Regions from separate parts of the Pseudoalteromonas sp. S3178 genome, predicted to be linked through region 2. Evidence: predicted binding sites of a transcription regulator. Region 2 holds the regulator's gene; the other holds the start of a gene.

Region 1 (14,966 bases), on a different contig from region 2:
AGTTGGCGATGCTTCCGACAGAGTAAGCGAAGGGGCAAGCTTAAGAGCGGCTCTTCAACAAACTAAGTTGTTTCCACCAATGATGCTGCATATGATAGCCAGTGGTGAAAAATCAGGTGAGCTTGAGCAAATGCTAGAGCGCGCCGCTAACAACCAAGACCGAGAATTTGAAAGTATGGTTAACGTATCACTTAAATTACTTGAGCCTGCAATGATAGCCTCAATGGCTGTTATTGTATTGTTTATAGTAATGGCAATACTGCAACCAATAATGGCGATGAACAAAGCTGTAGGGCTTTAATAAGTTTTTATATATTAATGATTTTACCTAAATCATTTTTGCTTAGTGTTTTTAGAATAACGAGGTATTTACGTGAATAAACAATCAGGTTTTTCTTTATTAGAAGTAATGGTGGTACTAGTTATCATCGGGATGATTATGTCAATTGTTGCGCCTAATATTATGGGTCAGCAAGAAGAGGCCGCTATCGATAAAGCGCATTTAGATATTCAACAACTTGAAGATGCGATGAGCTTGTACAAGCTTAAAAATAAAAGCTACCCAACTACAGAGCAAGGTTTAGAAGCGCTAGTTAATAAAACAAGCATTGAGCCAATTCCTAAACGTTTTCCTGATGGCGGCTTTATTAGCGAGCTACCAGAGGATCCTTGGGGTAATACGTACCAGTTAATTAGCCCAGGTGAAATTGGTAAGTTTGATATTTTTTCTATGGGTCCAGATGGCGAAGTTGGCACCGATGATGACATTGGTAACTGGGATGAAGACGAACAATAATGTCTAACTACGCTTTTATGCATAATTACACAACTGCTCGAGGCTTGCTATGCAAGTAAGCCTTAAGCAGCTGAATAAAAAAAGTAGAGGCTTTAGTTTAATCGAAATTTTAGTGGTATTAGTGATCATCGCTTTTGCCACAAAAATGGTGGTATACAGCTTAGAGGGTGGCGCTGAAGATGAGTTAGACACTCAAGCACTTAGGCTGCATACCACCATTAATATGGCATCTGAATTTGCAATTTTAAATCAGGTGGAACTTGGTTTTTTAGTCGAAGAAAACACCCTAGAATACTTAGTCTTTGATGGTGAAAAATGGATAACTTTTGATCGTGAAGAGCTGTTTAAACCCATAGAGCTGGATGAGCGTTTAAAGCTTACTTTAAATTTAGAAGATTTAGCGTGGGCGCAAGATAACTTGTTAGAACAAGCTAATTGGCGCGAGCTAATGAGCGGCGGTGATGAAGATAGCTTGTTAGAGCTTAAAAAAGTAAAAATACCCCAAGTGCTTATTTTATCATCGGGTGAGGTCAGTGCATTTCAACTAATACTTGAATTAAAAGAGCAAAGTGAACCTGTTTATTTCATTGAAGGCGAGTTTACTGCACCTGTTAATTTTCGCCGAGAGCCAGAATAATGAAGCTTAATAGAGGCTTTACGCTATTAGAGGTACTGGTGGCGCTTAGCATTTGTGCTATGGCAGGTATAGCTGCTATGCAAGCCACTGGCGAGCATATACATCATTTAACGACGATTGAAGAGCAAACGTACGCATCCTGGGTTGCTGAAAACGTACTTATTGAGCAACGTACCAAAGGTGAGCAGTGGCAAGGTAAAAACAATGCACGAGGTAGTGAAGTAATGGCGGGTGTTGAATGGTTTTGGCAACAAGAGGTAACAGCTACAGCCGACAAAAGCTTTGTTAAAGTAACAATTAATGTATTTACTGATGAAAAGTATGAGAACTCGGCATATGAGCTTTCAACTTACCTTAACAAAGGCAGTAAGTAAGTGAAGCAGCGCGGATTTACGTTGCTAGAAGTAATGGTGGCACTGGGCATTTTAGCTTTTGTAATTATTGCCACCCATCAAATATTAGATAGCACCACCAAAGCAAAAGATGCTTCGGATGAAAAAATTGCTGAGTTGAACGGGCTACAAACTACTTTTAGGTTAATGGATCAAGATTTTAGCCAAATGACCAAACGTGCCGTTCGAAACGAATCGGGCGATGTACAAGAGCAATACTTGCTAGCAGGTCGTTATGTGTTAGAAAGCCAATACGATGGCATCGCATTTGTGCGCGACGGCTGGGTTAATCCTATAAACTTATTACCGCGTTCTGAATTACAAGCTGTGGGCTACAGAGTGCTAGATGACAACCTTGAACGCGTTTACAGGGTATACGTGGACCAGCTTGATAATATGGAGCCGCGTGTACAGCGAATACTTGAAAATGTAGAAGAGCTCAAGTTTGAGTTTTTAGATGATAAAAATGCATGGCAAGAACAATGGGAAATTAAAGCGCTTCCTAAAGCCGTTGCTGTAACACTTCAGCAAATAGAGGCTGAACCTATTCGCCGAGTATTTTTAGTTCCTGGTCAGGGTAAGGTTGTTGCGCCACCAAGTACAACACAAAGTACGAGTGTGGATAATGGGTAAACAGCAAGCGTCACGTGGCGCAGCACTTGTTATCGTTTTATTTATTGTTGCTTTAGCTGCTATTTTAGCGGTTGAAATGAGTGCTAATTTGATGGTGCAAGTTCAGAAAAGCACTAACCTACAAGGTCATCAACAAGCTAAATGGTATGCGTACGGCGCAGAAGAGCTAGCTATAAAAGGGCTCATACAGAGTAAGAAAGATGATGCCGATAAAACATCGCTTGATCAAATTTGGGCAACTCAAGGTGATACTGCGTACCCGGTCGATAATGGTACATTGAGTGGTCAAATTACTGATTTACAAGCTTGCTTAAACTTAAATGCTTTAGCGCAAGCACCTGATATAAGCGGTACAAGTAAAACAAACCCTGCGCATAAAGCGTTATTTACACTACTTGAAAATATTGAAGATTTACCTGCGGATGAGTCAGAAGAGGCGATGGCCGATAGCGTATTTGATTGGCTTGATGAGGACAGCATTACTTATCGTTCAGGTGCGGAGGAGGATGAGTATTTATCTCGTAAATTTCCGTATATGACTGCAAATAGCTTATTTGCGTCAACATCGGAGCTGCGTTTAGTGAAAGGATTTAACCCATTAGTAATGGAAAAAGTATTACCGTATGTATGTGTAATACCAGGCAGCCCCTTATTATTGATTAATGTAAATACGTTACAGCCAGAGCAAGCTCTCATTTTAAGTGCCATGATTGATGAACTGAGTTTATCTGCTGCTGAAGCTGTTATTGGGGCTCGCCCTGAAACAGGCTTTGATAGTATTGACGAGTTTTTCACTGAGGTGCAGCAACAAGGTGGAGCAAACGTAGAATCTGTAAAAGACTTATTTAGTATTAATAGCGAATATTTTAAATTACAAACGCAGGCAAACTTTGTTGAATTGCGTTTTTCGATGACCACATTACTGCACGCTAAAGATGGCGACGTAACGATACTGGCGCGAAAATTTGGAGGCGTACAGTGACAGAAATACTGTTGATCCGCACGGGTCAAACCGAACAAGAACTGCTTAACTGGTTAATATACTCACCACAAGAACAAGAAATAATAGCCAGTGGTGAATTACCCAATGCAAGCCACTTAACTGAGTTAAGTGAAAAAGCACAAAGCAGAGAAGTTATCGTTTTACTACCAAGTGACCAAGTGCAATTAAAGACAGTTGCCTTACCCACAAAGTGGAACCGTAAACTTGAGCAAGCATTGCCGTACATGCTTGAAGAAGATATAGCCTGTGATGTAGATGACTTATTTATAGCAGTAGGCGAGCCAACTATGCTTGGCGAGCAACATGCCATACGTGTAGCAATGACCGATCGTGAATGGTTTGAACAATGGCTTGCGTTATTTGCAGAGCATAATTTATCTGTTTATAAAATATTACCAGATGCACTGTTACTCCCTATGGGAGATGAAGGTGAGGCCACTGCTATTGAACTTAATAACCAGTGGTTATTTAAACAAGGGCAATGGCATATTAGTGCGGTTGAACCAAGTTGGTTAAGTAATTATTTAACGGCTTTAGGCAATCCAAACATTAAGCATTTTAGCCCTGCGAATCACTTTCCTGAAAGTGTTAACCTACACGCACAAACCAATGAATACGACTTGCCTTTAGCTTTATTTGCAAAGCAATTAGATAGCGTTAAATTTAATTTGCGCCAAGGCCTTTATCAGCTTAAAAAGAAAAGCTCATTGTGGTGGGGATACTGGAAAGGCGCAGCAATTATTGCAGGCGTTGCGCTAGTCTCTACGGTTGCGATTAAAGCAATAGAACTGCACCAACTCAACTCGGAACTAAAAATAGCTAAAGCGCAAGTGGTTGATAGATATCAAAAAGCGTTTCCTGGCGTAAAAGTTCGCCCTAACTTAATTAAAAGCCAAATAAAAGGCGCACTTGATAGAGTGCAAGGTTCAAGTGAAGCTGGCTTTTTAGACTTAACCGCAAATTTGGTTGATGTGTTTTCTCAGGTGAGCGAATTTACCCCAGAAACTCTGCGCTACGATAAGCGTCGAAATGAGCTGCGTATTCGCGCTAGAGCAAAAGACTTTCAAACATTTGGTAAAGTTAAAAGCATACTCGAAAAACAAGGTTTAACCGTTGAGCAAGGCTCTTTAAATAACGACGGTGATTATGTAGTGGGCGAAATTAAACTGCGAGGTGCGGTATGAAAAAGCAGTTAATGCAATATTGGCGCTCACTAAAAGAGCAAGAGCAGCAATTAGTTATGATCGCTGGTGGCGTATTTATTATTTTTGTTTTAGTTATGGGTATATTTAGACCATTAAATAACGCAATAGAAAAAGCACAACAGTCACAAATAAAACAACAAGAGCTTCTTGTTTGGGTTGATGAAAGCATAGTAAAGCTAAAAGCGGCGGGTAATACTAGCGTAGCGAGCAATACAAACTTAAGCCAAGTTGTTAACTCTACACGTGGTCGTTATCAAATAGATATTAGTAAAATGCAGCCTAGTACGGGGTCACTTCGTTTAACGCTCGACTCTGTAGAGTTTAATCAACTAATCGAATGGTTAGATGAACTGGTAAATCAGCATGGTTTAAAAATTGAAAATTTAGATTTAAGCCGTGACGACAAATCGGGTTATGTAAGTGTAAGCCGCTTGGTATTAGAGAATTAATTAATGAAAAAAATAATAATGTTATCGGCTGTATTTTTAGTCAGTTTTATTGTGTTTTGTATTATTAAATTACCGGCGGTTATAGCGCTTGATATAGCAAAACCTTACTTGCCTAAACAGTTAGAAATTGGCCAAACTGTTGGTACTGTGTGGGAAGGGCAAATGATGCAAGTACGCTTTGAGGGCGAGCAATTAAATAACGTGCGTTGGGATGTAGCAGGCTGGCAATTATTTACTGGTAAGTTAAACGCAAATATTAAATTTGGTAATGCGCGTGAACGTAGTGATATTTCTGGTTATGCCGACATAAGTTTTGGGTTATTTAATAACAAAGTAAAAGTTACAGATGGTTTAGTTCGCTCAACGGTTGAGCGTGCGATGGGTAGAATACAGCTACCATTGCCAGTAACAGCTAAAGGTCGTGTAATATTAGATCTTGAAGAATATAGCTCGGGTGCACCTTATTGCGAATCGTTAAAGGGTGAAATAGCGAGCCCAAATATTGATGTACAAGGGTTAAATGGCTGGTTCAATATAGGCCCTCTTGGAGGCAAGTTAAGCTGTAAGTCGGGTGATGTAGCTATATTAATTGACCCAGATAATACGTTAGGCCTTGAAGCAGATGCTACACTTAAAGCTAATTTTGATTTTAGTGTCGCCGGTTATGTAAAACCAGATGCCAGCTTACCAAAAGATGTACATGATGCGGTTAAGTTTTTAGGCCGACCAGATAACCAAGGTCGCTACCCGCTCAATTTTTAATTGATTTAATATAAAGAGTTTTAATGCAAATACCCCAATTTACTGAGTTGCATGCAAAGCAGCTCAGCACGTTTTTAAACACTCAGCCTCAAGCTATGACCCTTGAGCAAAGTGAAGGTTACTTATTTGGCGTTATTTGTTCGCCCAGCCCACTTGATGTGCACGAGTGGCTTACACAAATACTACCAAACACAGCTAACGACCTAGACGAAGAGATGCTGTTTTTATTCATGGCGCTTTATCATAAAATTAGTGAGCAAGTGTTTGAAACTGGGTACAAGTTACCAGTAGAGTTTAACCTTGAGTTTTGTAAGCCGTGGAGTGAAGGTTTTTTAGTGGCGACGAAAGCGTATGCAGAGCCTCTTTTAAATGCTCCCGAGTTAGATGCCGAATTTAAACAAGCACTAGAAAGCGCACTTAGTACACTTAGCTTTTTTGCACTTGATCAGCAAGCCGTAACACAAATTGCAGCACAAAATAATATGACCTCAGACGCCCTGTGCCAATATCAGTATGAATCTATGGGTGATTTTGCATTAGGTTTTGCAGAGCTGATTGAAGTTGTTGCTATTAATAGTGGTTTAATTACAGATGATAGTTGGGACGAGTAATTTGCTTTGCCTTTTAGGCGCTTAATCTAAGCGCCTAGTTCTAAAACAATATCAGTGCAGCCTTGCTTGCACTTTACTAAGCCTTTACCCGATTCGCTGGTGGCTAGATCAAGCGTTAAAACTCCATTACATTTTTCACACTTAAGCGTTTTACCTTGGGCTAATTGCTTGAGCATATTGCGTTGCTTATAAAACGAGTCGCTGGCTTTTTTATTTAGGTTAGAAAAATCCATTACTTAGCTCGCTTTTGCTCTAAAGCTTCAGAGACTATTTTACACACCGTGTTTAAGCGCTCATCGTAAAAATACAAGTTAAGATCGCGCTCACGACAGTAACGTAAATGAAAAAGCTGTACTGAATCATCAGTCGTAAATGTTTTTTCTATGTACTCTTGCTCAGATTCAGAAAGCTTTAACTGAGTGGCTATTCTATTTTTAGCCATGTTTGCAGCAGGGCTTCTGTTTACTTTGCTGGCATCACTTAAAAAGCCAATGCCTTCTCCTAATAACTTTTCACGGGGTTCTTTTATTAAAGGATGGTCAATAGTGAAAAAGGCAAGGATCAGCACTACCAATATAATAAATTTTTTCATGGATACGTAAACCTTGATCTAAATAGGGTTAAATTACCATGCAGTGTAATAAACTGCATTTTAAAAGCAAGTAACTGAGATGAATAAATTATTAGCAATCTAAGTCAGTAATTTTAGCCAATATTGTTATAATAGCTAACAGCAGTCAGATATTTCTGAAATATCTGAAACTATTCAAGAGGCTATTTATTCACCTAAATATGCCAAGCATGTAACGTGCACGCTTTAGTTGTAGAGTACTTGAGTATTGCTGAATTTTTATTTCCAAGCGGCGTTGAGGAACTTCGATGGACAAGCAAATTAAAGTAAAAAATATACCTGCAGAGGTAAAAATCCAAAAGCCGGATTTAAGCCGAGATGATGACAGGTTTAATCCCCGAAATCGTATTTATGTGCGTGCTGTAAAAGGCCTTCATCAGTTACTCAGGCAACGCATTGGTTTTTTAGGCATGCTCGCTTTTATGGCATTACCCTGGATCAATTTTAACGGGCAACAAGCTGTATTGTTTGATTTGATAGGCCAAAAATATAATATTTTTGGTTTAACGCTTTGGCCTCAAGATTTTACTATTCTTGCATTTATATTTATGTTGGCAGCGTTTGCGCTATTTTTGGTTACCACTTTTTATGGCCGAGTGTGGTGTGGTTATACTTGCCCACAAACCGTATGGACCTTTATTTTTATCTGGTTTGAAGAAAAATTTGAAGGAACTGCAAATCAGCGTAAAAAGCTCGATCAACGGCCAATGGATTTTGATAAGTTTTGGCGAAAAACAGCCAAGCATTCCAGCTGGGTCTTGTTCTCTTTGTATACCGCTATTTCCTTTGTAGGCTACTTTACACCCATTAGAGAACTGCTCCCTGATTTTGTCACCTTTAGCGTCGGTGGTTATGCATTAATAAGTATTATCTTCTTTGCTGCATGTACTTATGCCAACGCTGGCTGGATGCGTGAAATTATGTGTTTACATATTTGTCCGTATTCACGCTTTCAATCAGCTATGTTTGATAAAGATACTTACACCGTAACGTACGATGAGCAAAGAGGCGAAAGCCGTGGTCCACGTTCGCGTAAAGTTGCTCATGAAGACCTAGAAATGGGCGACTGCATAGACTGTAATTTATGTGTACAAGTATGCCCAACAGGTATAGATATTCGTAATGGCCTACAAGCTGAATGTATTAACTGTGGTGCGTGTATTGATGCTTGTGATGGTGTGATGGACAAAATGGACTATCCGCGTGGGCTTATTTCATATACGACAGAGCGAAACCTAGAAACACCTGAAAATAAAACGAATCCACTTCGAGCTAAAATCATAGGTTATACGGTCATACTTGTTGTACTTACGGGGGCGCTTGTCGCTAATATAGCACTGCGTAAAACCATGGACTTTGATATTATCCGTGATAGAAACCAGTTATACCGTGTCGACTTTGATGGTTTGGTAGAAAACACCTACACGTTAAAAGTGATTAATAAAGCGCAATACGAGCAAACCTTTAACATTAAGGTCCAAGGACTTGATAACTTTAAATACATAGGTAAGCAAACATTTACTGTGCAAGCTGGTCAGTCTCACAATGTACCACTTTCGCTTGTAATGGACCCTTATGATTTAAAAGCACCAATGACCGAGTTCAACTTTGTGCTTTCGCCAGTCAGTGAACCTGACGAAACGATATCGCAGCCAAGTAACTTTTTTAAAGCACGGTAATATCGGCTTACCCAAGGGGTAGGAAGTTATAGCAATTAACAAAAGCGGGTGAATAACCCGCTTTTATTTTATATAAGAAGAGTATGAGTAAATTTAGCTTTATTGACCTAACACCCGACCTAATACTCGATGCTATAGAAACGGTAGGCATTTATGCTGAGTCGGGTTTATTAGCACTGAACAGTTACGAAAACAGAGTTTATCAATTTAAGGCTGAAGATGGCCTGCGCTACGTAGTAAAGTTTTATCGCCCAGAACGCTGGAGCAAAGAGCAAATTCAAGAAGAACATGATTTTGCATTTGAACTAGCAGAGGCTGAAGTGCCAGTCGTTGCACCGGTTAAATATAATGGGCAAAGCTTGTTTGAGCACCAAGGCTATTTGTTTGTGTTATTTCCAAGCGTAGGCGGTCGCTTATTTGAAGTGGATAATTTAGATCAGCTTGACGTAATGGGGCGATTAATTGGCCGTATGCATCAAGTTGCTAAAACCAAACCATTTGCGCACAGACCAACACTTACCTGTGAAGAATACTTACATACAGCCAAAGTTCATCTTCAAAAAAGTAACTTGGTGCCAATGGGAATAAGTACTGCTTTTTATACTATTTTAGATTTAGTAATAGAGCAGGCACAAACGCAGTATAAAGATACACACAGTATTCGCTTACATGGAGATTGCCATGCAGGTAACATATTGTGGGCAGGTGATGCGCTAATGTTTGTTGATTTAGACGATAGCCGTCAAGGTCCTGCTATTCAAGATTTATGGATGATGCTCAGTGGCGATAGGGCTACGCAACTGTTACAGTTAGACACCCTTGTAAATGCGTATGAAGAGTTTTGTGATTTTGACCACACTCAACTCAAATTGATTGAACCGCTGCGAGCGATGCGTATTATTCACTACATGGGATGGGTAGCTAAACGATGGAGCGATCCTGCTTTTGTACGGAACTTTTCGTGGTTTGCAGATGACAAATACTGGGAGCAACAAATTTTAGCGCTAAAAGAGCAACTTGCAGCACTGCAAGAAGCACCGCTTAAGTTATTGCCATAATATTTTATTTAAAGATAAGTACAACGAGATACCAATGCTTAAAAAATTGAAACTGAGTTTATTACTTTTATGTTTACCATTTGCAGCACTTGCTGCACAGTTTGAAGCCGACAACCAATATACAGTGATTGATGTAGACAAAAGCGCAGAGCCACAGGTAACTGAGTTTTTTTCTTACTATTGCCCGCACTGTTTTAAATTTGAGCCAGTTGCTAAAGCAATCGAAAAAAACCTACCTGAAGGTACTGAGTTCATTAAAAACCATGTGAACTTTTTGGGCGGCGTTTCGCCACAAGCACAAAGCAATTTGAGCTATGCCTACTTAATTGGCAAAAAACATGGGCAGGCGCAAAGCATTAGCGATCAAATATTCAAAAGCATTCATGTACAACGTGCTCCTTTAACGCAAATGAAAGACGTTAAAAAGTTACTTGAAGTTAACGGTATTGATAGCGCGACATTCGATCAAGACATTGCAAGTATGCCAATTATTGCCGCTGAACGTGCAATGCAAGACAAACAAAATAAATACTCGAAAATTGGCGCACTTACAGGCGTGCCTACTTTTATAGTTAACGATAAATATAAAATAAATATTAACACCATCAATAATCAGCAAGAACTTGACGAGTTAGTTGCTTTTTTACTAACACTTTAATCTCGGAGAATAATAATAATGATCAAATTAGTTAAAGCAGGTTTACTTGCAGTATTACTGCCAATGGCAGCAACTAGTTTTGCAGCAACGTATGAAGAAGGCGTGCATTACGACGTGGTATCTGAGCGTGCGACTAAAAAGCCGGAGATTAAAGAGTTTTTCTCATTTTACTGCCCTGCATGTAATAACATGGAAGCATTAATTGGTGAGTTTAAACCTAAGCTTGATAAAAATGTTAAGTTTAAAAAGAGCCATGTGGATTTTGTAGGTGTTCGCGATCCAGAAAACCAACAAATGATGAGCCAAGCGCTAGCGACAGCTGAAGTGCTTCCACAAAAAGATAAAATTGTTTCTGCAATTTTTAATCACATTCATACCAAGCGCGCTAAGTTTAATGAGCTTGCTGATGTAAAAGATATATTTGTAGCACAAGGTGTAGATGGCGATAAGTTTGATAAGCTTTTCAAAAGCTTCTCGGTACGTACGCTAAGCTCTAAAATGAAACGCGATCAAGACTACTTTAAAGAAAAAGGCGCACTACGTGGCGTACCTACATTTATTGTAAATGGTAAGTACAAATTAAACCTTGGCCGAGAGTCGGGTATTACTGAGCCAGAAGACATTGGTAAACTGATTAATTATTTAGCTAGCAAATAAATTTAGCTAAAACTAAAAAAGCTCCTCAGGGAGCTTTTTTGCTTTATAAGGATGTAGCAATGGAAAAAATATTAGTATCGAGTTGTTTGCTAGGGCAGCCTGTTCGTTATGATGGAAAAGGACAAACATTACAGCATCCACAATTACGGTTATGGCAAAGTAATAAGAAAATAATATCCTTTTGTCCTGAAGTTGTTGGTGGGCTATCTACTCCTAGAGCTCCTGCTGAAATAATACAGGGGAGAGTAATTACTAATTCAGGAGAGGATGTAACAGAGCAATTTCAAACTGGGGCTAATATAGCGCTAGAAGTTTGTAAAAAAAATAAAGTTCGTTTTGCTCTACTTAAAGAATCGAGCCCTTCTTGCGGACGAAATACAATATATGATGGAAAGCATCGCGGAGTAAAAATCGAAGGTCTAGGTTTAACTGCAGCATTATTAATGAATAATGGGATTCAAGTGTTTAGTGAAGAACAAATACCAGCACTTATAAAAGTACTGGCACTTTAATTTTGGTTGGTTATTTACGCTGTAAGAAAACACCTGACTCAATGTGATGCGTATAAGGGAACTGATCAAATATCGCAAAGCGCTTAACATTATGCGTACGAGTTAAGTGATCAAGATCACGCTCAAGGGTTTCTGGATTACACGATATATAAATTATGTTTTCGTAATTAGCCACTAAGTCACACGTTAACTCATTCATGCCTGCGCGCGGTGGATCAACTAATATGGTTTGGCAGTCGTAGCTTTTTAAATCTATGCCCTCTAAACGAGAGAAAGTACGCTCACCATTCATTGCTTGAGTAAACTCTTCGCTCGACATACGTATAATATCGAGATTATCTACATTGTTTTTGGCAATGTTATACTGAGCAGAGTGAACAGACGATTTAGATATTTCAGTTGCTAGTACTTTATTAAAAGAACCCGCCAGTGCAATAGAAAAGTTACCGTTACCGCAATAAAGCTCTAATAAATCATTTTTAAGTGGTTTACATAAGTCTTGCGCCCATTCAAGCATATTAATATTTACTTTAGCATTTGGCTGAGTAAAGCTGTTTTCAACTTGTTGGTAAATAAGCTCTTGGCCGTTAACGGTTAAACGCTCAGTAACAAAGTCATCACCAAGTACTTCTTTTTGTTTGCGGGCACGGCCAATAAAATCAATTTTGTACTTGCTGCTTAGTTTTTCTTTAAGTGCTTTTATTTCAGTTAGCCACTGCTCATCTAGTGGTTTGTGATAAAGCAGGCTCACTAAAATTTCACCGCTTAGGGTTGATAGGTAATCTATTTGAAATAGCTTGCGGCGTAAAATCTCACATGGTTTAAGATTTTCAATCATCACCTGCATGATTTCACCAACAAGAGGGGCCGCAGGATCAAATGTATCTACGCGAATTTTTTCTTTTGTTTGTTGATCAAACATAATATGGAACAGATCGTCACCATCGTGCCATACTCTAAACTCTGCGCGTTGACGGTAGTTAGTTGGCTCTGAGCTAAATACTTCTAGCTGCTCCACACCAAAACGTCGAAATTGTGCACTTATACGCTGCTCTTTTTCACTTAACTGCGCTTGGTACTGTGTGGTATCTATTTTAATAACTGCCATTAACGCTACTACCTTATCTAAGATCTGTTTATCGGCGTTATTGTAGGGGGCGCTGTGTATTTGTCTAGTTTTGGTTAGAGTTAATGGTGTTTTTTTGCTCGCTTAACTTTAGTTTTATTTGCGCTGGCCGATATAGAGCTACGCACGCATAGGAGACAGTTTATGAAAATAGGTAACTATAACTTTACGCCAAACAGTAATGTCAATAAATTCAATACTAAGGCTGATATTCAGCAGCCTACAATTGAGTCTCCTCAAGATAGCTATCAACAACGAGGTAGAGAGCTTGCTGCAAAAGTACTCGGCGATAAAATGGCTGAGCAACTAGGCTTACCCGTTCAAGAAAAAAAAGCAGAGAAATCACTATTTGATTTTGATGAAATAGTAAAAAATGTACTCGACTTTGTGAGTGGCGCCGTTAATAAGGCAAAAGCAAATGGCGCTGACGATGACAAGCTTAAGAATATGCTTGGCGAAGCGCGCAAAGGAGTACAAATGGGTATTGATGATGCCGTTGAAGAACTTAAAGGCACTGGAATTTTTAATGACGACATGGAAGAAGGCATTAAAAAATCACAAGAGGGTATCTACGACGGTATAGATACATTAGAGGAGTCGTTATTTAACCCTCAACCTGCCAGTGTAAGTATAAGCCAAGGCCAATACGTCAGTATGAGTAGTGATGCTCAGTACAAGTTTACAACTGCCGAGGGTGATGAAGTAAGTATAAGCTTTGCTGATGCATACGAGTCCCAATCAGCAAGCGGTTATAGCAAAACCAACGATAGTGAATCATATGCAAGTTCTTCCTCGCAATCTCGCCAAGTGTCTTTTTCAATGTCGGTTAATGGTGAATTAAACGAACAAGAGCAAGATGCAATTAATGCGATGATGGAAGACTTACAAAACGTAAGCTCAACATTTTTTGGTGGCGATTTAGATAAAGCATTTGAACAAGCGCAAGAGTTAAGCTTAGGTAGTGAGCAGCTGGTGGCTTTTTCTATGGATTTACGTCAAACAAAAACAGTCGCAACAGTTAAGAGCTACGAAGAGTATAAGCCTGCTCCAGAAAAAGAGATCGCTGATACATTAGCTCCTTTTAACGATGATCTAAAAAATGCTTTTGAAAAAGCAGGTGAGTTAGGCTTACAAAACCAACTTGCTGGGATCTTACAATGGTTAAACCAAGATCAACAAGAAATCGATAAGCTAGTTGATTACACAAAATCGATGTTTGAAAATTTAAATCAGTTAAATACAGCGGCAGATGATCTCGCTGATTTAGAAACTCAGCAAAGTTAAACTACTTTCTTTTATAAATACCTCATGGCAAACTGCCGTTCTTAACGTTTAGTGGGAACAGTTGTTTGTCAGCGCATATAATGGTTTTTGATTCAGGTATTGGTGGCACCACTGTGCTTGAACATATAAAACAAAGCATTCCTGATGCTCAGTACAGTTATTTTATGGATAATGCACTACTTCCCTACGGAGCGCAGTCCCAACAAACAATCATTAATCGTTTATGTTCATTAATCCATTTTATTAATAGTAATAAATTGAACGTTGATTTAATTGTTATAGCGTGTAATACGGCTTCAACGTCGGCACTGAGTGCTGTTCGTAAAATAACTTCTATTCCTATTGTGGGTGTAGTACCTGCAATAAAGCCTGCAGCAGAGCTTACTCGTACTAATCACATAGCGCTATTGGCAACACCTGCTACAGTCACAAGTCCATATACAAAAACTTTAATTACTGAACACGCACGTAATGTAACGGTTAACTTATATAGTAGCGTTAAGTTGGTTGCTTTAGCTGAGCAGTATTTTTACACACAAACCTTAGACATGCTCAAACTCCATCAAGAGCTTGATAGCCTAAAAGTAGATAAAAATACTGACGTGCTTGTATTAGGCTGTACGCATTTCCCTATATTAGCCAATCCTATTAGGGAGTACTTCAAGGGAGATGTACAGTTGTTAGATTCAGGTCAAGCTATAGCAAATAGAGTTCACTTTTTATTGGCTCAATCAAACCTTCTAGCAAATAAACCTTCAGACATAAAAAAGCCGCTGCATTACTATGCAACGGCTGATATTAATAGTGATAAACTAGCGATAAAACTAGTTACACTGATTGATCCGTCTCAGTGCGAAGAGCACTAGAATCATC
Region 2 (14,966 bases):
AGTAGGTTACAGATTAATACCACTGGTTGATCAGTCACAAGGTGGCGAGCTACTAAATCGTATTAAAGGCGTGCGTAAAAAGCTTTCTCAAGAGCTTGGGTTTTTAGTGCCACCTGTACATATTCGCGATAATCTGGAGCTAGATCCAAATGCTTACAGAATCACGTTGATGGGTGTATCTACCGGCGAAAGTGAGCTTAAGCATGGTGACGAACTTGCTATAAATCCAGGTCAAGTATTTGGGCCAATTAAAGGTGTTGACACAAAAGACCCTGCATTTGGACTTGATGCTGTTTGGATTAAGCCCGATCAAAAAGATGAAGCTCAATCTCTTGGTTACACCGTTGTTGATTCAGCCACCGTTGTTGCGACGCATATAAGCCAATTACTTACAAATAGTGCTGCATTATTACTAGGACACGAAGAGGTTCAAAACCTACTTGATATGCTTGCTAAAAGCCACCCTCGCTTAGTTGAAGGGCTAGTGCCAGATGTATTGCCATTGACTGTAATTGTAAAAGTACTGCAAAATTTACTAAACGAAGGTGTCGCTATTCGCGATATGCGCTCAATTGTACAAACCCTTGTTGAATATGGCCCGCGAAGCCAAGACCCCGATGTTTTAACGGCTGCAGTGCGCATTTCACTGCGTAGATTGATTGTTCAAGACGCTGTGGGTATGTCGTCAGAAATCCCTGTCATAACCTTGGCGCCTGAGTTGGAACAGATGTTGCATCAGTCACTGCAAAATGCAGGCGACGAAGGTGCCGGTATAGAGCCAGGACTTGCAGAGCGACTTCAAGTGTCATTAACCGAAGCGCATCAAAACCAAGAAATGGCTGGCGAACCTTCGATATTGCTAACGTCAGGAATGTTACGCACTGTGTTATCTCGTTTTGTTAAGTACACAATACCTGGTTTAAGGGTGATGTCTTATCAAGAGGTACCAGATGAAAGACAGATCAAGATTGTAAGCTCGGTAGGCCAACAATAAGATTTTAACAGGGGTTAAACCATGAAAATTAAACGTTTTTTCGCTAAAGATATGCGCACAGCACTTAAAGAAGTTAAAGATGAGTTAGGTGTTGATGCGGTTATTATGTCAAATAAGAAGCTTGCTAACGGTGTTGAAATTGTAGCAGCGGTTGATTATGACAAGGCAGCCCCTAAAGTAGCTTCGCAGCCTCAAGCAGCTCAAAACACACGTGCTCAAGCCCCACAACAAAGTATGCATAATTTTGTAAAACCAGAGCCTCAGCGTGCTAAACCAGAGCCTCAAGCAAAAGTTGCAGACAGCTTACAAGCGTTATTAGAGCGCCAGTCTCCACGTCCTCGTTCTCCAGAGCTTGCTTCAATGTTTTCACAATCGGGTATTGATACTACCGACAACTACCAAGAGCCTGTCGCTAAAGCGCGTCCTACCAATAATATGTTTTCACGTGATGATGTAGCCCCGCAGCGTCCGCATACGCAAGCTGATAGCTTAGGTTTTGACGACTTAGACCGTGATTTTGATGATTTAGAAGCGCCTGTAAATTCTCGCCCACAAACTAAAAATAATGAAAGCGAAGAAATGACAAATATGCGTGAGGAAATGAATGCAATTCGTCAATTACTTGAACATCAAGTATCGAGTTTAATGCAACAAGATATGGCGCGTCGCGATCCAACACGTGCGTGTATGGTTGACCGTTTAGTCGGTATGGGTATAGATAAAGAAGTCGCTCAGCAAATGGCTTGTTTTGTGCCTGACGATGTATCTCGCCAACAAGGTTGGAAAGCATTATTAACTATGGTCGAAGATCAAATGCAAACAACTAACAACGAGATACTTCGCCAAGGTGGTGTTTATGCGTTAGTTGGCCCAACAGGCGTAGGTAAAACAACAACGGTTGCTAAACTTGCAGCGTTAGGCGCTCAAAAATATGGTGCTGATAAAGTCGCATTAATCACAACTGATACTTACAGAATTGGTGCTTATGAGCAGCTTGCCACATACGGACGAATCATTGGTTGTGGAGTTAAACAAGTAAAAGATGCTAATGAATTAGCTGAAGTTTTATATCATTTACGTAATAAGCGTCTAGTATTAATTGATACAGCAGGTATGAGCCAGCGAGACTTGCGTTTAACTGAGCAGTTAAATACATTGATGCGTAATCAACGCGTTGATATTCGTAGTTATTTAGTACTAAGTGCAACAGCACAAATTAATGTACTACAAGAAACCGTACGTCACTTTAAAAAAGTACAGTTAAGTGGTTGTATTTTCACCAAGTTAGACGAGTCTTTAAGTTTGGGTGAGATTATTAGTATTGCGATTCAAAATCGCCTTCCAATAGGGTATCTTACTAACGGGCAACGAGTACCAGAAGATATTCGAGTTGCAAATGCTGAGAAACTAGTTAAAAAGGCTGAGCAATTGTATTTAAAAAGAACAAAAGCACAACATTCAAGGCACCAAGCAGTGGCGCCAAGCACAGTAGGGATGTATGATTAACACAGTATTAGATCAAGCAAGCGGCCTGCGCAAAATGAGTCAAAACAATAACAACGGCGTAAAAGTTATCGCTGTAACTGGTGGTAAAGGTGGAGTAGGGAAAACAAATGTTTCTCTAAATACTGCTATTGCATTAGGGCAGCAAGGTAATCGAGTATTAGTGCTTGATGCCGACTTAGGCTTAGCAAATTGTGATGTGATGCTTGGTTTGCGCGTAGAGCGCAACTTGTCACATGTTTTATCTGGCGAATGTGAGCTGGATGAAATTTTAGTTGAAGGCCCTGCAGGAATAAAAATTGTACCTGCTACGTCGGGTTCGCAAAGTATGGTCGAACTGTCGCCTTCAGAGCATGCCGGCTTAATTCGTGCCTTTAGTGAACTCAACACTGAATTTGATATTTTAATTGTAGATACTGCCGCCGGTATTTCTGACATGGTGCTGAGTTTTTCTCGCGCTGCACAAGATGTCATGGTTGTTGTTTGTGATGAGCCAACATCAATAACTGATGCATATGCATTAATTAAAGTATTAAGCCGTGAGCATGGTGTTTATAAATTTAAAATTGTTGCAAATATGGTCCGCAGTATGCGAGAAGGCCAAGAGTTATTTGCAAAGTTATCTAAAGTAACCGATCGTTTTTTAGATATTTCAATGGAGCTTGTTGCCACCGTTCCATATGATGAAAATATGCGTAAATCAACGCGTCGTCAAAAAGTAATTGTAGAACTCTTTCCGAATTCGCCAGCAGCCCTTGCATTTAAAACGCTGGCAACAAAAGCAGTTAAATGGCCAATACCAAACCAACCATCTGGGCATTTAGAGTTTTTCATTGAAAAACTAGTAAACGGCTAATTATGACAACATTGGTGAATAGAGCTATGGGATATCAAACAACACAAAACTTAAATGTGATTGTTGAAAAGCATGCATCGCTTGTAAAAAAAGTGGCATGCCATCTAATTGCTAGATTACCGCCAAGTGTTCAACTTGATGATTTAATTCAATCAGGAATGATAGGTTTAATTGAAGCTTCAAAAAACTTTGATGCAACCAAAGGCGCAAGTTTTGAAACCTTCGCAGGTATAAGAATACGTGGAGCTATGCTCGATGAAATGCGCCGTGGTGATTGGGCCCCTCGCTCAGTACACCGTAAAAGTAGACAAGTAGCTGAGGCCATCACGGAGCTTGAAAGCAGCTTAAATCGTGAACCATCAGATACTGAAGTTGCTGAAAAACTTGAAATTTCGTTAAATGAGTACCATCATATTTTAAATGATGTTAACGCAAGTAAAGTATTAGGTATTGAGGATCTTGGAGTTGATGAAGATGTTATCACTCCGGTAGGGCAAGATTTATCACTAGACAAACCTTTTAATAATGTTAAAAATGAACGGTTTAATGAGTCTTTGCTTAGTGCAATTAAGTCATTACCAGAGCGTGATGCAATGGTACTTTCTTTGTACTATAACGATGAAATGAATTTAAAAGAAATAGGACATATACTCGATGTAAGTGAATCGCGTGTAAGTCAAATACATGGTCAGGCGATGATTAAGCTTAAAGCTAAAATCAATGACTGGATAAATTAGTAGTAAGTAAACTAAGGTTAAAACCTCACTGGAGGATGTTTTGGATAAAAACATGAAAATTCTTGTTGTTGATGATTTTTCAACGATGAGACGTATTATTAAAAATCTGTTACGTGACTTAGGCTTCACTAACGTTCAAGAAGCTGATGACGGTTCTACAGCTTTGCCTATGTTACAAAATCAAGTATTTGATTTTGTGGTTACAGATTGGAACATGCCGGGAATGCAAGGTATTGACCTTTTAAGAGCGATTCGTGCAGATGATAAGCTAAAGCATATCCCTGTACTAATGGTGACAGCTGAAGCTAAAAAAGAACAAATAATTGCAGCAGCTCAAGCTGGTGTTAATGGTTATATTGTTAAGCCTTTTACGGCTGGAACATTAAAAACTAAATTAGAAAAAGTATTTGAACGTTTAGGTTAATGATGGGGGAGAGGCTTATGTCAGCACCTGCTGCGCCTCAAATAACTTTAGAACAAGCTCGACAACTCGTCGTTTTTTTAGAAAACGGTGAGCAAGAGAAAGCCAATCAGTTAATTTTAGAAACCGCTTCACAAGAGCAATCTGAATTATTTGCTGAAGTTGGAAAGTTAACCCGTCAATTGCACGAAGCGCTTAAAAGCTTTGAACTTGATACACGTTTAACTGACTTAACTACTGACGCTATTCCTGATGCTAAAAAGCGGCTTAATTATGTTATGGAAATGACAGAAAATGCAGCTAATAAAACAATGGATGCCGTTGAAGCAAGTTTGCCTATTGCTCAGCAATTAGCAGATGAAATATCTCATATTAAACCGACTTGGGATCGCTTAATGAGTCGCGAAATTGAGTTAGGTGAGTTTAAGACGCTGTGTCATAGCATCGATAAGTTTATGAACAACTCTCATCATAAAACCGATGAGTTACAGAGCTTAATGACCAACGTGTTAATGGCTCAAGACTATCAGGATCTAACCGGACAGGTCATTCGTCGTGTTATAGAACTTGTAAGAGAAGTTGAAGAGAGCTTACTCCATCTTTTAACAGCCTTTGCTGCACAAGATGACAGCACAGCTGAAATAATAGAACAACAAAAAACAGAAGAACCAGTTGCCACACAAACTTTAGCAGGTCCTGAAGGCCCTATTATTGATAAAGATTCACGTAATGATGTTGTATCTGATCAAGATGAAGTCGATGATCTTTTATCAAGTTTGGGCTTCTAAGAGGAGAGTAACTGCATGAGCTTTGAAGTCGATGAAGATATTTTACAAGACTTTCTGGTAGAAGCTGGAGAAATCCTAGAGCTTTTATCTGAACAGTTAGTTGAGCTGGAAAATAACCCAGAAGATACCGAACTACTAAATGCTATATTTAGAGGTTTTCATACCGTAAAAGGTGGTGCCGGCTTTTTAGCAATGACGGAGCTTGTTGATGCGTGTCATGGTGCAGAAAACGTATTCGATTTACTGCGTCAAGGAGTGCGAACTGTCAACTCTGAGTTGATGGATGTTATATTACAAGCCCTCGACACCATTAACGAAATGTTTGCGACTATTCAAAATAGAGACAAACCTGAACCTGCAGACCCCCAGTTACTCGAAACTCTTCACATACTTGGTTTACCGCCGACAGAGGCTGAACTAGCCGGTGCAGCATCCCAAAATGAACCAGATCAACCTCAAGCTGAGTCTGTAGAAGCGAATGATATAGACGAAGAAGACCCATTTGCTTTTGATGAATTATTTAGTGGTGCACCTAGCGCAGCTGATGCACAAATAGATGAAATTACCGAAGACGAATTTGAAAACCTGCTTGATGAACTTCATGGTAAAGGACAAGGTCCTATTGCTGAAGAAGCAACAGCAAGCGGTGCTGATTTTAGCGGCGATATAACAGATGATGAATTCGATAGTTTATTAGATGAATTGCATGGTGTTGGTAGTTTTGGTGCTGTAGCAAACTCAGAACCAGAAAAAAGTAACACTGCACAAGCTCCTGTTGAACAAGCTAAAGCAACACCAAACGATGTGAGTTCATCGTCAGATGATGAAATTAGTGATGATGAGTTTGAAGCGCTTCTTGATGAGCTTCATGGTAAAGGGACTGCTCCTAAATCGATAGAAAGCGCACCAGCTGCAAAACAACCTGAGCCTGTTTCACCGCCAGCTGCAAAACAGCCTGAGCCGGTAAAAAAAGCGGAACCAGCTAAAGCCCCTGCACCAAAACCAGTTGACAAAGCACCTGAAAAGCCTGCAGCAAAAGCACCTCCTGCACCTAAAAAGGCAGCACCACCGCCAGCTGAAACTACAGTACGTGTAGATACTAAACGTCTTGATCAAATTATGAATATGGTGGGTGAGCTAGTACTTGTTCGAAATCGCTTAGTGAGTCTTGCCACTAACTCTGATAGCGAGGCCATGGGTAAAGCAATATCTAATCTTGATGTAGTAACTGCTGATATTCAAGGTGCGGTTATGCAAACACGAATGCAGCCAATCAAAAAGGTTTTTGGCCGTTTCCCTCGTGTTGTTCGTGATTTAGCGCGTAGTTTAAATAAAGATATAAATCTACAACTTGTTGGTGAAGAAACTGATTTAGATAAAAACTTAGTTGAAGCGCTTGCCGATCCTCTTGTGCATTTAGTTCGTAATTCAGTCGATCATGGAATTGAAATGCCAGCCGCCCGTGAAGCCGCAGGCAAACCACGAACAGGTAATGTAACGTTATCTGCATCGCAAGAAGGCGATCATATTTTGTTAACCATTAAAGATGATGGTGCAGGTATGGACGCTGAGAAACTCAAAAAAATAGCGATTAGTAAAGGCGTTCTCGATCATGACCAAGCGAGTCGACTTTCTGACACTGAAGCTTATAACCTAATTTTTGCTCCAGGTTTTTCTACCAAAGAAGAAATTTCAGATATTTCTGGCCGTGGTGTAGGGATGGACGTAGTAAAAACTAAAATCACTCAATTGAATGGTTCGGTTAGCATACAGTCTGAGCTAGGTGTAGGCACTATTTTAGAAATAAAAGTTCCTCTAACTTTAGCTATTTTACCTACTCTAATGGTTATTGTTGGGGCACAAACATTTGCCTTACCACTGGCTGGGGTAAGTGAGATATTCCATTTAGATTTAACTAAGACAAATGTTGTTGATGGTCAATTAACAATTATTGTGCGTAAAAAAGCGATTCCGTTATTTTATCTAGAGCATTGGCTAGTTAAAGGTGCAGACCGCTCTCAGCGAAAAGCCCAAGGACATGTTGTTATTGTTCAAATTGGAACGCAGCAAGTTGGTTTTGTTGTCGATTCATTAATAGGCCAAGAGGAAGTGGTAATTAAGCCGCTTGATGCATTGCTTCAAGGCACGCCAGGTATGGCAGGCGCTACAATTACCTCTGATGGTGGTATTGCACTTATTCTTGATGTTCCAAGCATGTTAAAACATTACGCAGGCTAATAATAATGCAGGTATGTAGTAAATACTTACCTGCGCATAAACTTAATAAGAGAGCTAAATGGCCGTTAAAGTTTTAGTTGTTGATGATTCAAGCTTTTTTCGCCGTAGAGTAAGCGAAATACTTGAACAAGATAGCGACATACACGTTATAGGTTTTGCTGTAAATGGCAGAGAAGCTGTAGAAAAAACAGCGCAGCTACGCCCTGACATGATCACTATGGATGTAGAAATGCCCGTGCTTGATGGCATTAGTGCTGTGAAAGAAATAATGGCGAGTAATCCAACGCCGATATTAATGTTTTCGTCGCTAACACGTGATGGTGCAACAGCAACATTAGATGCACTAGATGCTGGAGCAATGGATTTTTTACCAAAAAAATTCGAAGATATTGCGCGTAATAACGAAGATGCTATTAAGTTACTACAAACAAAAGTAAAAGAAATAGGAAGAAGGCGGGCGCCAAGAGCGTTTAAGCCAATCACTACAAGTAAACCAGTAGAAAGAGCAACGTCTGTACGCTCTAGTTTTTCAGGGGCTAGCACTGTAAAGCAGCCTGATAGAAGCTTTCAACGTACTGAGCCTGCAAAAGCTCACTCAAATAATGCGTCAATACGAGCAAGTGGTAAACACTACCAACTTGTTGCAATAGGTACATCAACAGGGGGACCTGTTGCACTACAAACTATTTTAACTCAGTTACCTGCAAATTTTCCTCACCCAATTTTACTTATTCAACACATGCCTGCTGCGTTCACGCCAGCATTTGCTGCACGTCTAAATGGATTGTGCCAAATTAAAGTAAAAGAAGCTCAGCAAGGGGATCGTTTACAACCTGGAACGGCTTACTTAGCGCCAGGTGGGCAACAAATGATGGTTGAAGGGCGCGGCTCAAATAGAACATTGCGTGTATTTGAAGATAATAGCGAACGCATAAGTTACAAACCTAGTGTAGATGTTACTTTTGCCAGTGCAGCAAAGGCTTACCAAGGTGATGTGTTGGCAATTGTTTTAACTGGCATGGGCGCTGATGGGCGTGATGGTGCGCGGATGCTCAAGCAAACTGGTGCCACAATTTGGGCTCAAGATGAAAAAAGCTGCGTAGTGTATGGTATGCCACAAGCGATCGCAAACGCAGGACTTGCAAGTGAAAATTTAGCACTTGATGATGTTGCTATGAGAATTAAAAGAGAGACTGGGTGTGGATAAGCTCTCAATACTTGGGTTAGTCGTCGCGCTTGGTGCAATAGCTATTGGTTATTCTTTAGAGGGTGGCGTTGTTTCAGCTCTTTTTAATGGGCCTGCATTAATTATTGTTTTAGGCGGCACTATTGGCGCGGTTATGTTACAAACCTCTGCCAGTACATTTAAAAAAATGCTGAATATGAGTAGCTGGGTTTTTGTTGCTCCTCACTATGATATTGACGAAGCAATAGAGCAAGTCAAGCGCTGGTCCCATAAAGCTCGACAAGAAGGTTACTTAGCGCTTGAAAACGAAGCACTAACTCACTCAGACGCTTATGCTGCAAAAGGTTTAAGCTTACTGATTGATGGCTGTTCAGAGCAAAAGCTGCGCGACACACTCGAAATTGATTTACTACTTGAACGTGATCGCTTATTAGAAGCTGCTCGTGTTTATGAAGCCATGGGAGGTTACAGTCCTACCATTGGGATTTTAGGAGCTGTGCTTGGATTAATTCAGGCAATGTCTTTTATTACTGACCCACAAATGTTGGGCGCAGGTGTGGCAACTGCTTTTATAGCGACAATTTACGGAGTTGGACTCGCTAATTTACTGTTTTTACCAATGGCAAATAAGCTTAAACAGCGAGTTGAGCAAAAAATGCTATACCATGAAATGCTTGCTGAAGGTGTGATTGCTATAAGCGTTGGCGAAAGCCCTATGAATATAGAATTAAAGCTTGAGGCTTATCGTGTTGAGCGCCCTAATTTAGTGGATGCGTAACTATGCTGCGTAGGCGCCTTCGTCATTCAGCCGCTAAAGACCAACACACAGAGCGTTGGCTTGTGTCGTATGCTGATTACATGACTATAATGTTTGCCTTTTTTGTAGTGCTATACGCTATTGCTATTAATAAAGAAGAAAGCTTTCAGGTTTTATCTGACTCACTTGAACATGTTTTTGATAAGTCTGCACGCCAATTTTCGCAGCAAGGTGAAGGTGTTAACGGCAATGGAATTTTGACCGATAGAGTGACGCCAGAGCAAGAAGTTCTTTATGGTGAAAGTATTCAAAAGCAAGAGCAAGGCCCTGAGCTTCTTGATGGCCAAAGTGATACAAGTAATATTCAACAAAAGTATTTAGGCAAACCCCTTGATAGCCTTTTAGTTAAATTACAGTCAGCACTAATTGATGAAATTCGTGATGGCGAGGCTAGCTTAGAGCTTAACCAAGATTGGTTGATTATAGAGCTTAGTTCTGGAATGTTGTTTTCAAGTGGAAGCTCAGTTGCCCACTCAAGAGCAAAGCAAGTAGTTAAAATAGTTAAAGATATTATTGCTCCTGTAGATAACTATGTACGAGTGCGCGGTTATACTGACGATGAAACTATTCGTAATGAAATTTTTCGCTCTAACTGGGAGCTATCGGTTGCTAGAGCTACCAGTATTTTAGTGGAGCTCGAGGCGTTAGGTATTAACTCGGCAAGAATGGCTATAGAGGGATATGGTCAATACTCTCCGTTTGCAGATAACAGTACCGCCGCAGGGCGAGCTGAAAATCGTAAAGTTGTAATTGCACTTTCTAAGTATGGCCTACCGCCTAAAAAAGAAGTTAAAAAAGGTGAGCAAGAAAGTGAGCCTGAAGCGGTAGAGCACGAAGTCGAGCTACCTTCGGACGACGATACTATCAAAATAATTCGATTGCCTCATGGTGGTATTCGCATAACCACACGCAATGAACAGTAATTAGGACAAAATGTGAAGATTTGGACTGTCGCAAATCAAAAGGGAGGGGTTGGAAAAACAACCACTGCTGTTAGCCTTGCTGGTATTTTAGCTTTGCAGGGTAAACGTGTGCTGCTTATAGATACCGATCCTCATGCATCACTCACATATTACTTTGGTATAGACTCTGAAGACTTAGAAGTCAGCGTGTACGATATTTTTGCACGTGGTACGAGTATGCAAAGCGAAGAAATACTTCAAGCATTATGTCCATCAACTCTCGAAAATCTAGATATTTTACCCGCAACTATGGCCATCGCCACGCTTGATAGAAGTATGGGTAATAAAACGGGAATGGGACTAATATTAAAAAAAGCGCTTGCAAAAATCAGTGAACATTACGACTATGCCATTTTAGACTGTCCTCCTGTTTTAGGTGTGTTGATGGTTAACGCTTTAGCCGCCAGTGAGCGTATTTTAGTTCCCGTACAAACTGAATTTTTAGCGCTTAAAGGGCTCGATAGAATGATGCGCACAATGGAATTAATGCAAACCTCTCAGGCGAAAGATTATCAATATACTATAATTCCTACTATGTATGACAAGCGTACTAAAGCATCGTTAGAGGCATATAAAACATTACAAAATACATACACTAATAAAGTATGGCCAGGTGTTATTCCGGTGGATACTAAGTTTAGAGATGCAAGCTTAGCGCAAAAAGTGCCAATAGAATTTTGTCCCCGCTCGCGTGGTGTATATGCATATAAAGCGCTATTGGAGTATTTAATTGAACAAGGTTAATGAATGAGTAAGCAATTATTTGCTAATGAAAAAGTAATGAAACAATACCTAGGGGCTTTGCTTTGTGAAGACGAGCCTGTAGATAGCCTTGAGCCAGTAGCAAAGTTACTCGAGCAGCTCCCAGATGGCACACAGCCTGAGCAAGTTCATTTAAAACCTAAAGAGCAATTAAAAGCAGCAGAAAAAGTATTCGATCAAGATTTACTCGCTTCAGATGTAGAGCCAATATCTGATACCGAAAATGTTAGTGAGGTTGCTAATAACGACAATGTAGAAGCAACCACTACCGCACTTGAAAGCACTGAGCCGCAGCTTTCAATTGATGGTAAGGCTGATTATTTTGAAGGTGAGTTTCAGGCGTTATTTTTTGAAGTGGCAGGGCTCACACTTGCTGTGCCATTAAAGGCATTAGGTGGTATTCATCAATTAGGTGAAGTAAATCATTTGTTTGGTAAACCTAAGTGGTTTAAAGGTGTCATGCTTAACCGAGAGGAAAAACTCAACGTTGTTGATACCGCTCGTTGGGTAATGCCAGAAAAGTACGATGAAAAATTAGAAGCGTCATTAGATTATCAATATTTAATTACACTAGGCGATAGTCAGTGGGGCTTATTAGCTGAAAAGCTGATAAATAACATTACATTGAGTAAAGAAGATGTAAAATGGCGTACCAACCAAAGCAAGCGTCCATGGCTTGCGGGCGTTATAAAAGAAAAAATGTGTGCTTTAATTGATGTAGACAACTTAAATATATTATTAGAGAAAGGCTTAGACAGCCGTCAGTAGTAATGACCATTACGGGGTAATAGCATGAATCAAGATAAATTACTGTCAGCAAATAAAAATGCAGATAATAATGATGAAATTTTACAGTGGGTTACGTTTAAGCTTGAGGAAGAAACCTACGGCGTAAATGTAATGCAAGTACAAGAAATACTTCGTTATACAGAAATAGCTCCAGTACCTGGAGCGCCTTCTTATGTTATTGGTATTATTAACCTTCGCGGTAACGTGGTAACGGTTATTGATACTCGCTCTCGTTTTGGCTTACCAGCAGCTGATACTACTGATAATTCTCGAATTTTGATTATTGAAGCAGAAGAGCAAGTCATTGGTATTTTAGCCGATAGCGTATCTGAAGTTGTTTATCTGCGAAGTTCTGAAATAGACAGTGCTCCTAATGTGGGTACTGAAGAAAGTGCTAAGTTTATTCAAGGTGTTTGTAATCGCGATAATGAATTACTTATATTAGTTGATTTAAATAAACTACTTAGTGATGATGAATGGGATGAGTTAAGCGATATATAAGCTTTACCAAATAAATTATGCTGTTACTTAGTATAGCTATATCGGCGCTAGCGGTAGGTCTTATATCGCTGGCGTTAATTATTGCATTAAAAAATAAACACACTGCAGAAATTGATTCCATTTCTCAGCAACTTAAAGAATCATCTGAGCAAACTCATATTTTAAGAAGTGAAGTGTCAGAGTTAAGAACCGGATTGCTGAGTATTGGTAAGCGAGTGCTTGAAGTTGAACAACAAAACCAAGACTTAATACAGCAACAAGCGGCTCAAAAGTACGATGATCCCGATGCCAAGATCTACTCTCGTGCTGTGAAAATGGTTGAACTCGGGGCTGATTTAGATGAAGTTATACGCGAATGCGAATTACCAAGAGCTGAAGCTGAATTACTTTTTTCACTACATAAACAAAAAGGCGCATAGCGCCTTTTTAACACACACATATACTACTTTCTAAAAACTATATCTAACACCAAACATTGCCACTACAGGGTCTAGCTCTACCGTTGAGGTAAGTGCTTTTGCACCATTAGCGTATACCGTTGCATCAGTATCAATATCCATAAGCGATACCATGGCGTGCAAGCCCCAGTTTTTATCAATTTTATAGTTAGCGCCTACTTGAGCTACAAAGCCAAAAGAATCATCTAATTTTACTTCTACATCATCTGTGCCCAGTGTTGTTTTAAGGGCTTGCGATGGCTGTTCGTCAAAAAATGCAGTGTAGTTTATACCCACACCTACAAAAGGTCTTAGCGCATAACTAGTATCTAAAAAGTGGTATTGAGCGACAAGTGAAGGTGGTAATTGTTTTATATCGGCAATTTTATTACCAGCCAAACCACCAGCGCCGTTTACATCATGAGAAAATGGTGTAGCTGCTATAAGTTCTAGCACCCATTTGTCGTTAAATGCGTAATCGATAGTAATACCTAATTGTGTATCTGAATCGCCTTTAAGACCCAGTGTTGGCGCCTCGTTAATTGCTGAGCTGCTGTTGTCAGGGTTAACGTTAATAGCGCCAACATTTACGCTAAAGTTAGCGTGTGCAGCAGGAGAGAGTGCTAGTAAAGAAGTAAGTAATGCAATGCTAATTTGAGTTTTCATGCTGTTCTCCGAGAACGACTTTTTAATTGCCACTATTATTGACGAATAAAAAATTTAAAAACCTGTTCTAGATCAAAGTTTCAAAAATGTTTGAACCTTGTGCAGCACTTTATTGATTTAGATTAATTTTAGCGTTATTCGTTAATCGCAAATATTGACATTTTATTTTGCTCATCGTCACAAGAATGTATTAGGGCTGACATAGGGGAGTCATAAAACCACGTTTTAATAAAAGCTTCTTAGGCTACATAGTATATTTAATATGTTTTTAGCGGCGCTTGAATCACAGATAAAACACACAGATAGTAAAGTTGATGTTGTAGAGTACCTACAGACGCTCATTCGCTTTAAATCAGTAACACCTGAGCAAGCGGGTGCAATAGATTGGCTAATTAAGCAATTAACAGAGTTAGGCTTTAATTATGAAAAATTTACTATAAATGGCGTAACAAACTTAATAGCAAGTATTAAATTTAAAGAGGGTCCGAGCATTGCTTTCTCTGGCCATATTGATGTTGTACCAGCAACAGGTGACGCGTGGTTAAGCCCTCCTTTTGAAGGTAAAATAGTAGATGGTGCTATTTTTGGCAGAGGCGCTGCTGATATGAAGGGCGGTGTAGCGGCGATGTTAAGCGCTACAAAAAATTTAATTAATAGTAAGTCTGCAAGAGCAGGCACACTTTATTGGCTTATTACGTCTGATGAAGAAGGTGAAGCTGAGTTTGGTTCTTTAGAAATAGCAAATAGGCTAACTAGGCGAGGCATTGTATTAGACGGTTGTATTGTAGGAGAGCCTACAAGCTCAATACAAGTTGGCGATACAATTAAAAACGGACGCCGTGGCGCGCTCTCTGCGCGTATAACCGTAAGAGGTAAGGCTGGGCATGTCGCGTATCCTCAAAATACACTTAATGCCGCGCATTTGGGCGCAAAAATAGTAAATTCGTTAAGTGAGCAAGTTTGGCTTCTAGATGAAGCAAGTTCTAAAACAACACTGCAAGTAACCGGTATAAATATAAATAACGTGGTTGATAATTTAGTACCTTGTGAGTGCGAAATCACATTTAATGTACGCTATAGTCACGGTTATAACAGTACGGCTGTTAAAGCATTATTACTAAATACATTAAATGAGTTTTTAGAAAAAATATCTATCACATGGGAGCGTCCATGCGAGCCGTATTACACCAGCGCTAATAATAACGGGTGCTTAATAGCGCAAGTAGAGGAAGCCATTTATGAGCAAACAGGCAGTTACCCTCTTTTAAGTACCAGCGGTGGCACATCAGATGGGCGTTTTTTTTCAAAT

The links. The regulator FliA, encoded in region 2, starts transcription of late flagellar genes. The targets are predictions, from matches to a motif close to CTAAAGNTNNNNNNNNNNNNGCCGATA.
Region 1: CWC11_RS13415 (DUF5610 domain-containing protein) is a predicted target of FliA. The motif match lies at 12,898-12,924, and genes of this name have one in related genera.

Annotation. Positions count from the first base shown of each region.
Region 1 is NZ_PNCW01000045.1:855-15,820, reverse strand. Features, by position in the region: gene gspF (type II secretion system inner membrane protein GspF) at 1-301, shown strand, start outside; gene gspG (type II secretion system major pseudopilin GspG) at 374-796, shown strand; gene CWC11_RS13495 (pilus assembly FimT family protein) at 846-1,433, shown strand; gene gspI (type II secretion system minor pseudopilin GspI) at 1,433-1,807, shown strand; gene gspJ (type II secretion system minor pseudopilin GspJ) at 1,808-2,458, shown strand; gene gspK (type II secretion system minor pseudopilin GspK) at 2,451-3,440, shown strand; gene gspL (type II secretion system protein GspL) at 3,437-4,645, shown strand; gene CWC11_RS13470 (type II secretion system protein M) at 4,642-5,115, shown strand; gene CWC11_RS13465 (type II secretion system protein N) at 5,119-5,877, shown strand; gene CWC11_RS13460 (UPF0149 family protein) at 5,901-6,488, shown strand; gene CWC11_RS13455 (hypothetical protein) at 6,515-6,721, opposite strand; gene CWC11_RS13450 (hypothetical protein) at 6,721-7,080, opposite strand; gene ccoG (cytochrome c oxidase accessory protein CcoG) at 7,368-8,798, shown strand; gene CWC11_RS13440 (serine/threonine protein kinase) at 8,882-9,856, shown strand; gene CWC11_RS13435 (thiol:disulfide interchange protein DsbA/DsbL) at 9,891-10,514, shown strand; gene CWC11_RS13430 (thiol:disulfide interchange protein DsbA/DsbL) at 10,533-11,171, shown strand; gene CWC11_RS13425 (2-thiouracil desulfurase family protein) at 11,231-11,683, shown strand; gene trmA (tRNA (uridine(54)-C5)-methyltransferase TrmA) at 11,694-12,791, opposite strand; gene CWC11_RS13415 (DUF5610 domain-containing protein) at 12,954-14,093, shown strand; gene murI (glutamate racemase) at 14,159-14,959, shown strand; gene CWC11_RS13405 (RNA recognition motif domain-containing protein) at 14,922-14,966, opposite strand, start outside.
Region 2 is NZ_PNCW01000012.1:38,513-53,478, reverse strand. Features, by position in the region: gene flhA (flagellar biosynthesis protein FlhA) at 1-994, shown strand, start outside; gene flhF (flagellar biosynthesis GTPase FlhF) at 1,016-2,500, shown strand; gene CWC11_RS02730 (MinD/ParA family ATP-binding protein) at 2,493-3,353, shown strand; gene CWC11_RS02725 (RNA polymerase sigma factor FliA) at 3,380-4,090, shown strand; gene cheY (chemotaxis response regulator CheY) at 4,131-4,514, shown strand; gene CWC11_RS02715 (protein phosphatase CheZ) at 4,532-5,299, shown strand; gene CWC11_RS02710 (chemotaxis protein CheA) at 5,315-7,537, shown strand; gene CWC11_RS02705 (protein-glutamate methylesterase/protein-glutamine glutaminase) at 7,596-8,744, shown strand; gene CWC11_RS02700 (flagellar motor protein) at 8,737-9,501, shown strand; gene CWC11_RS02695 (flagellar motor protein MotB) at 9,504-10,463, shown strand; gene CWC11_RS02690 (ParA family protein) at 10,476-11,246, shown strand; gene CWC11_RS02685 (chemotaxis protein CheW) at 11,250-12,032, shown strand; gene CWC11_RS02680 (chemotaxis protein CheW) at 12,057-12,554, shown strand; gene CWC11_RS02675 (DUF2802 domain-containing protein) at 12,572-12,973, shown strand; gene CWC11_RS02670 (OmpW/AlkL family protein) at 13,004-13,657, opposite strand; gene dapE (succinyl-diaminopimelate desuccinylase) at 13,920-14,966, shown strand, end outside.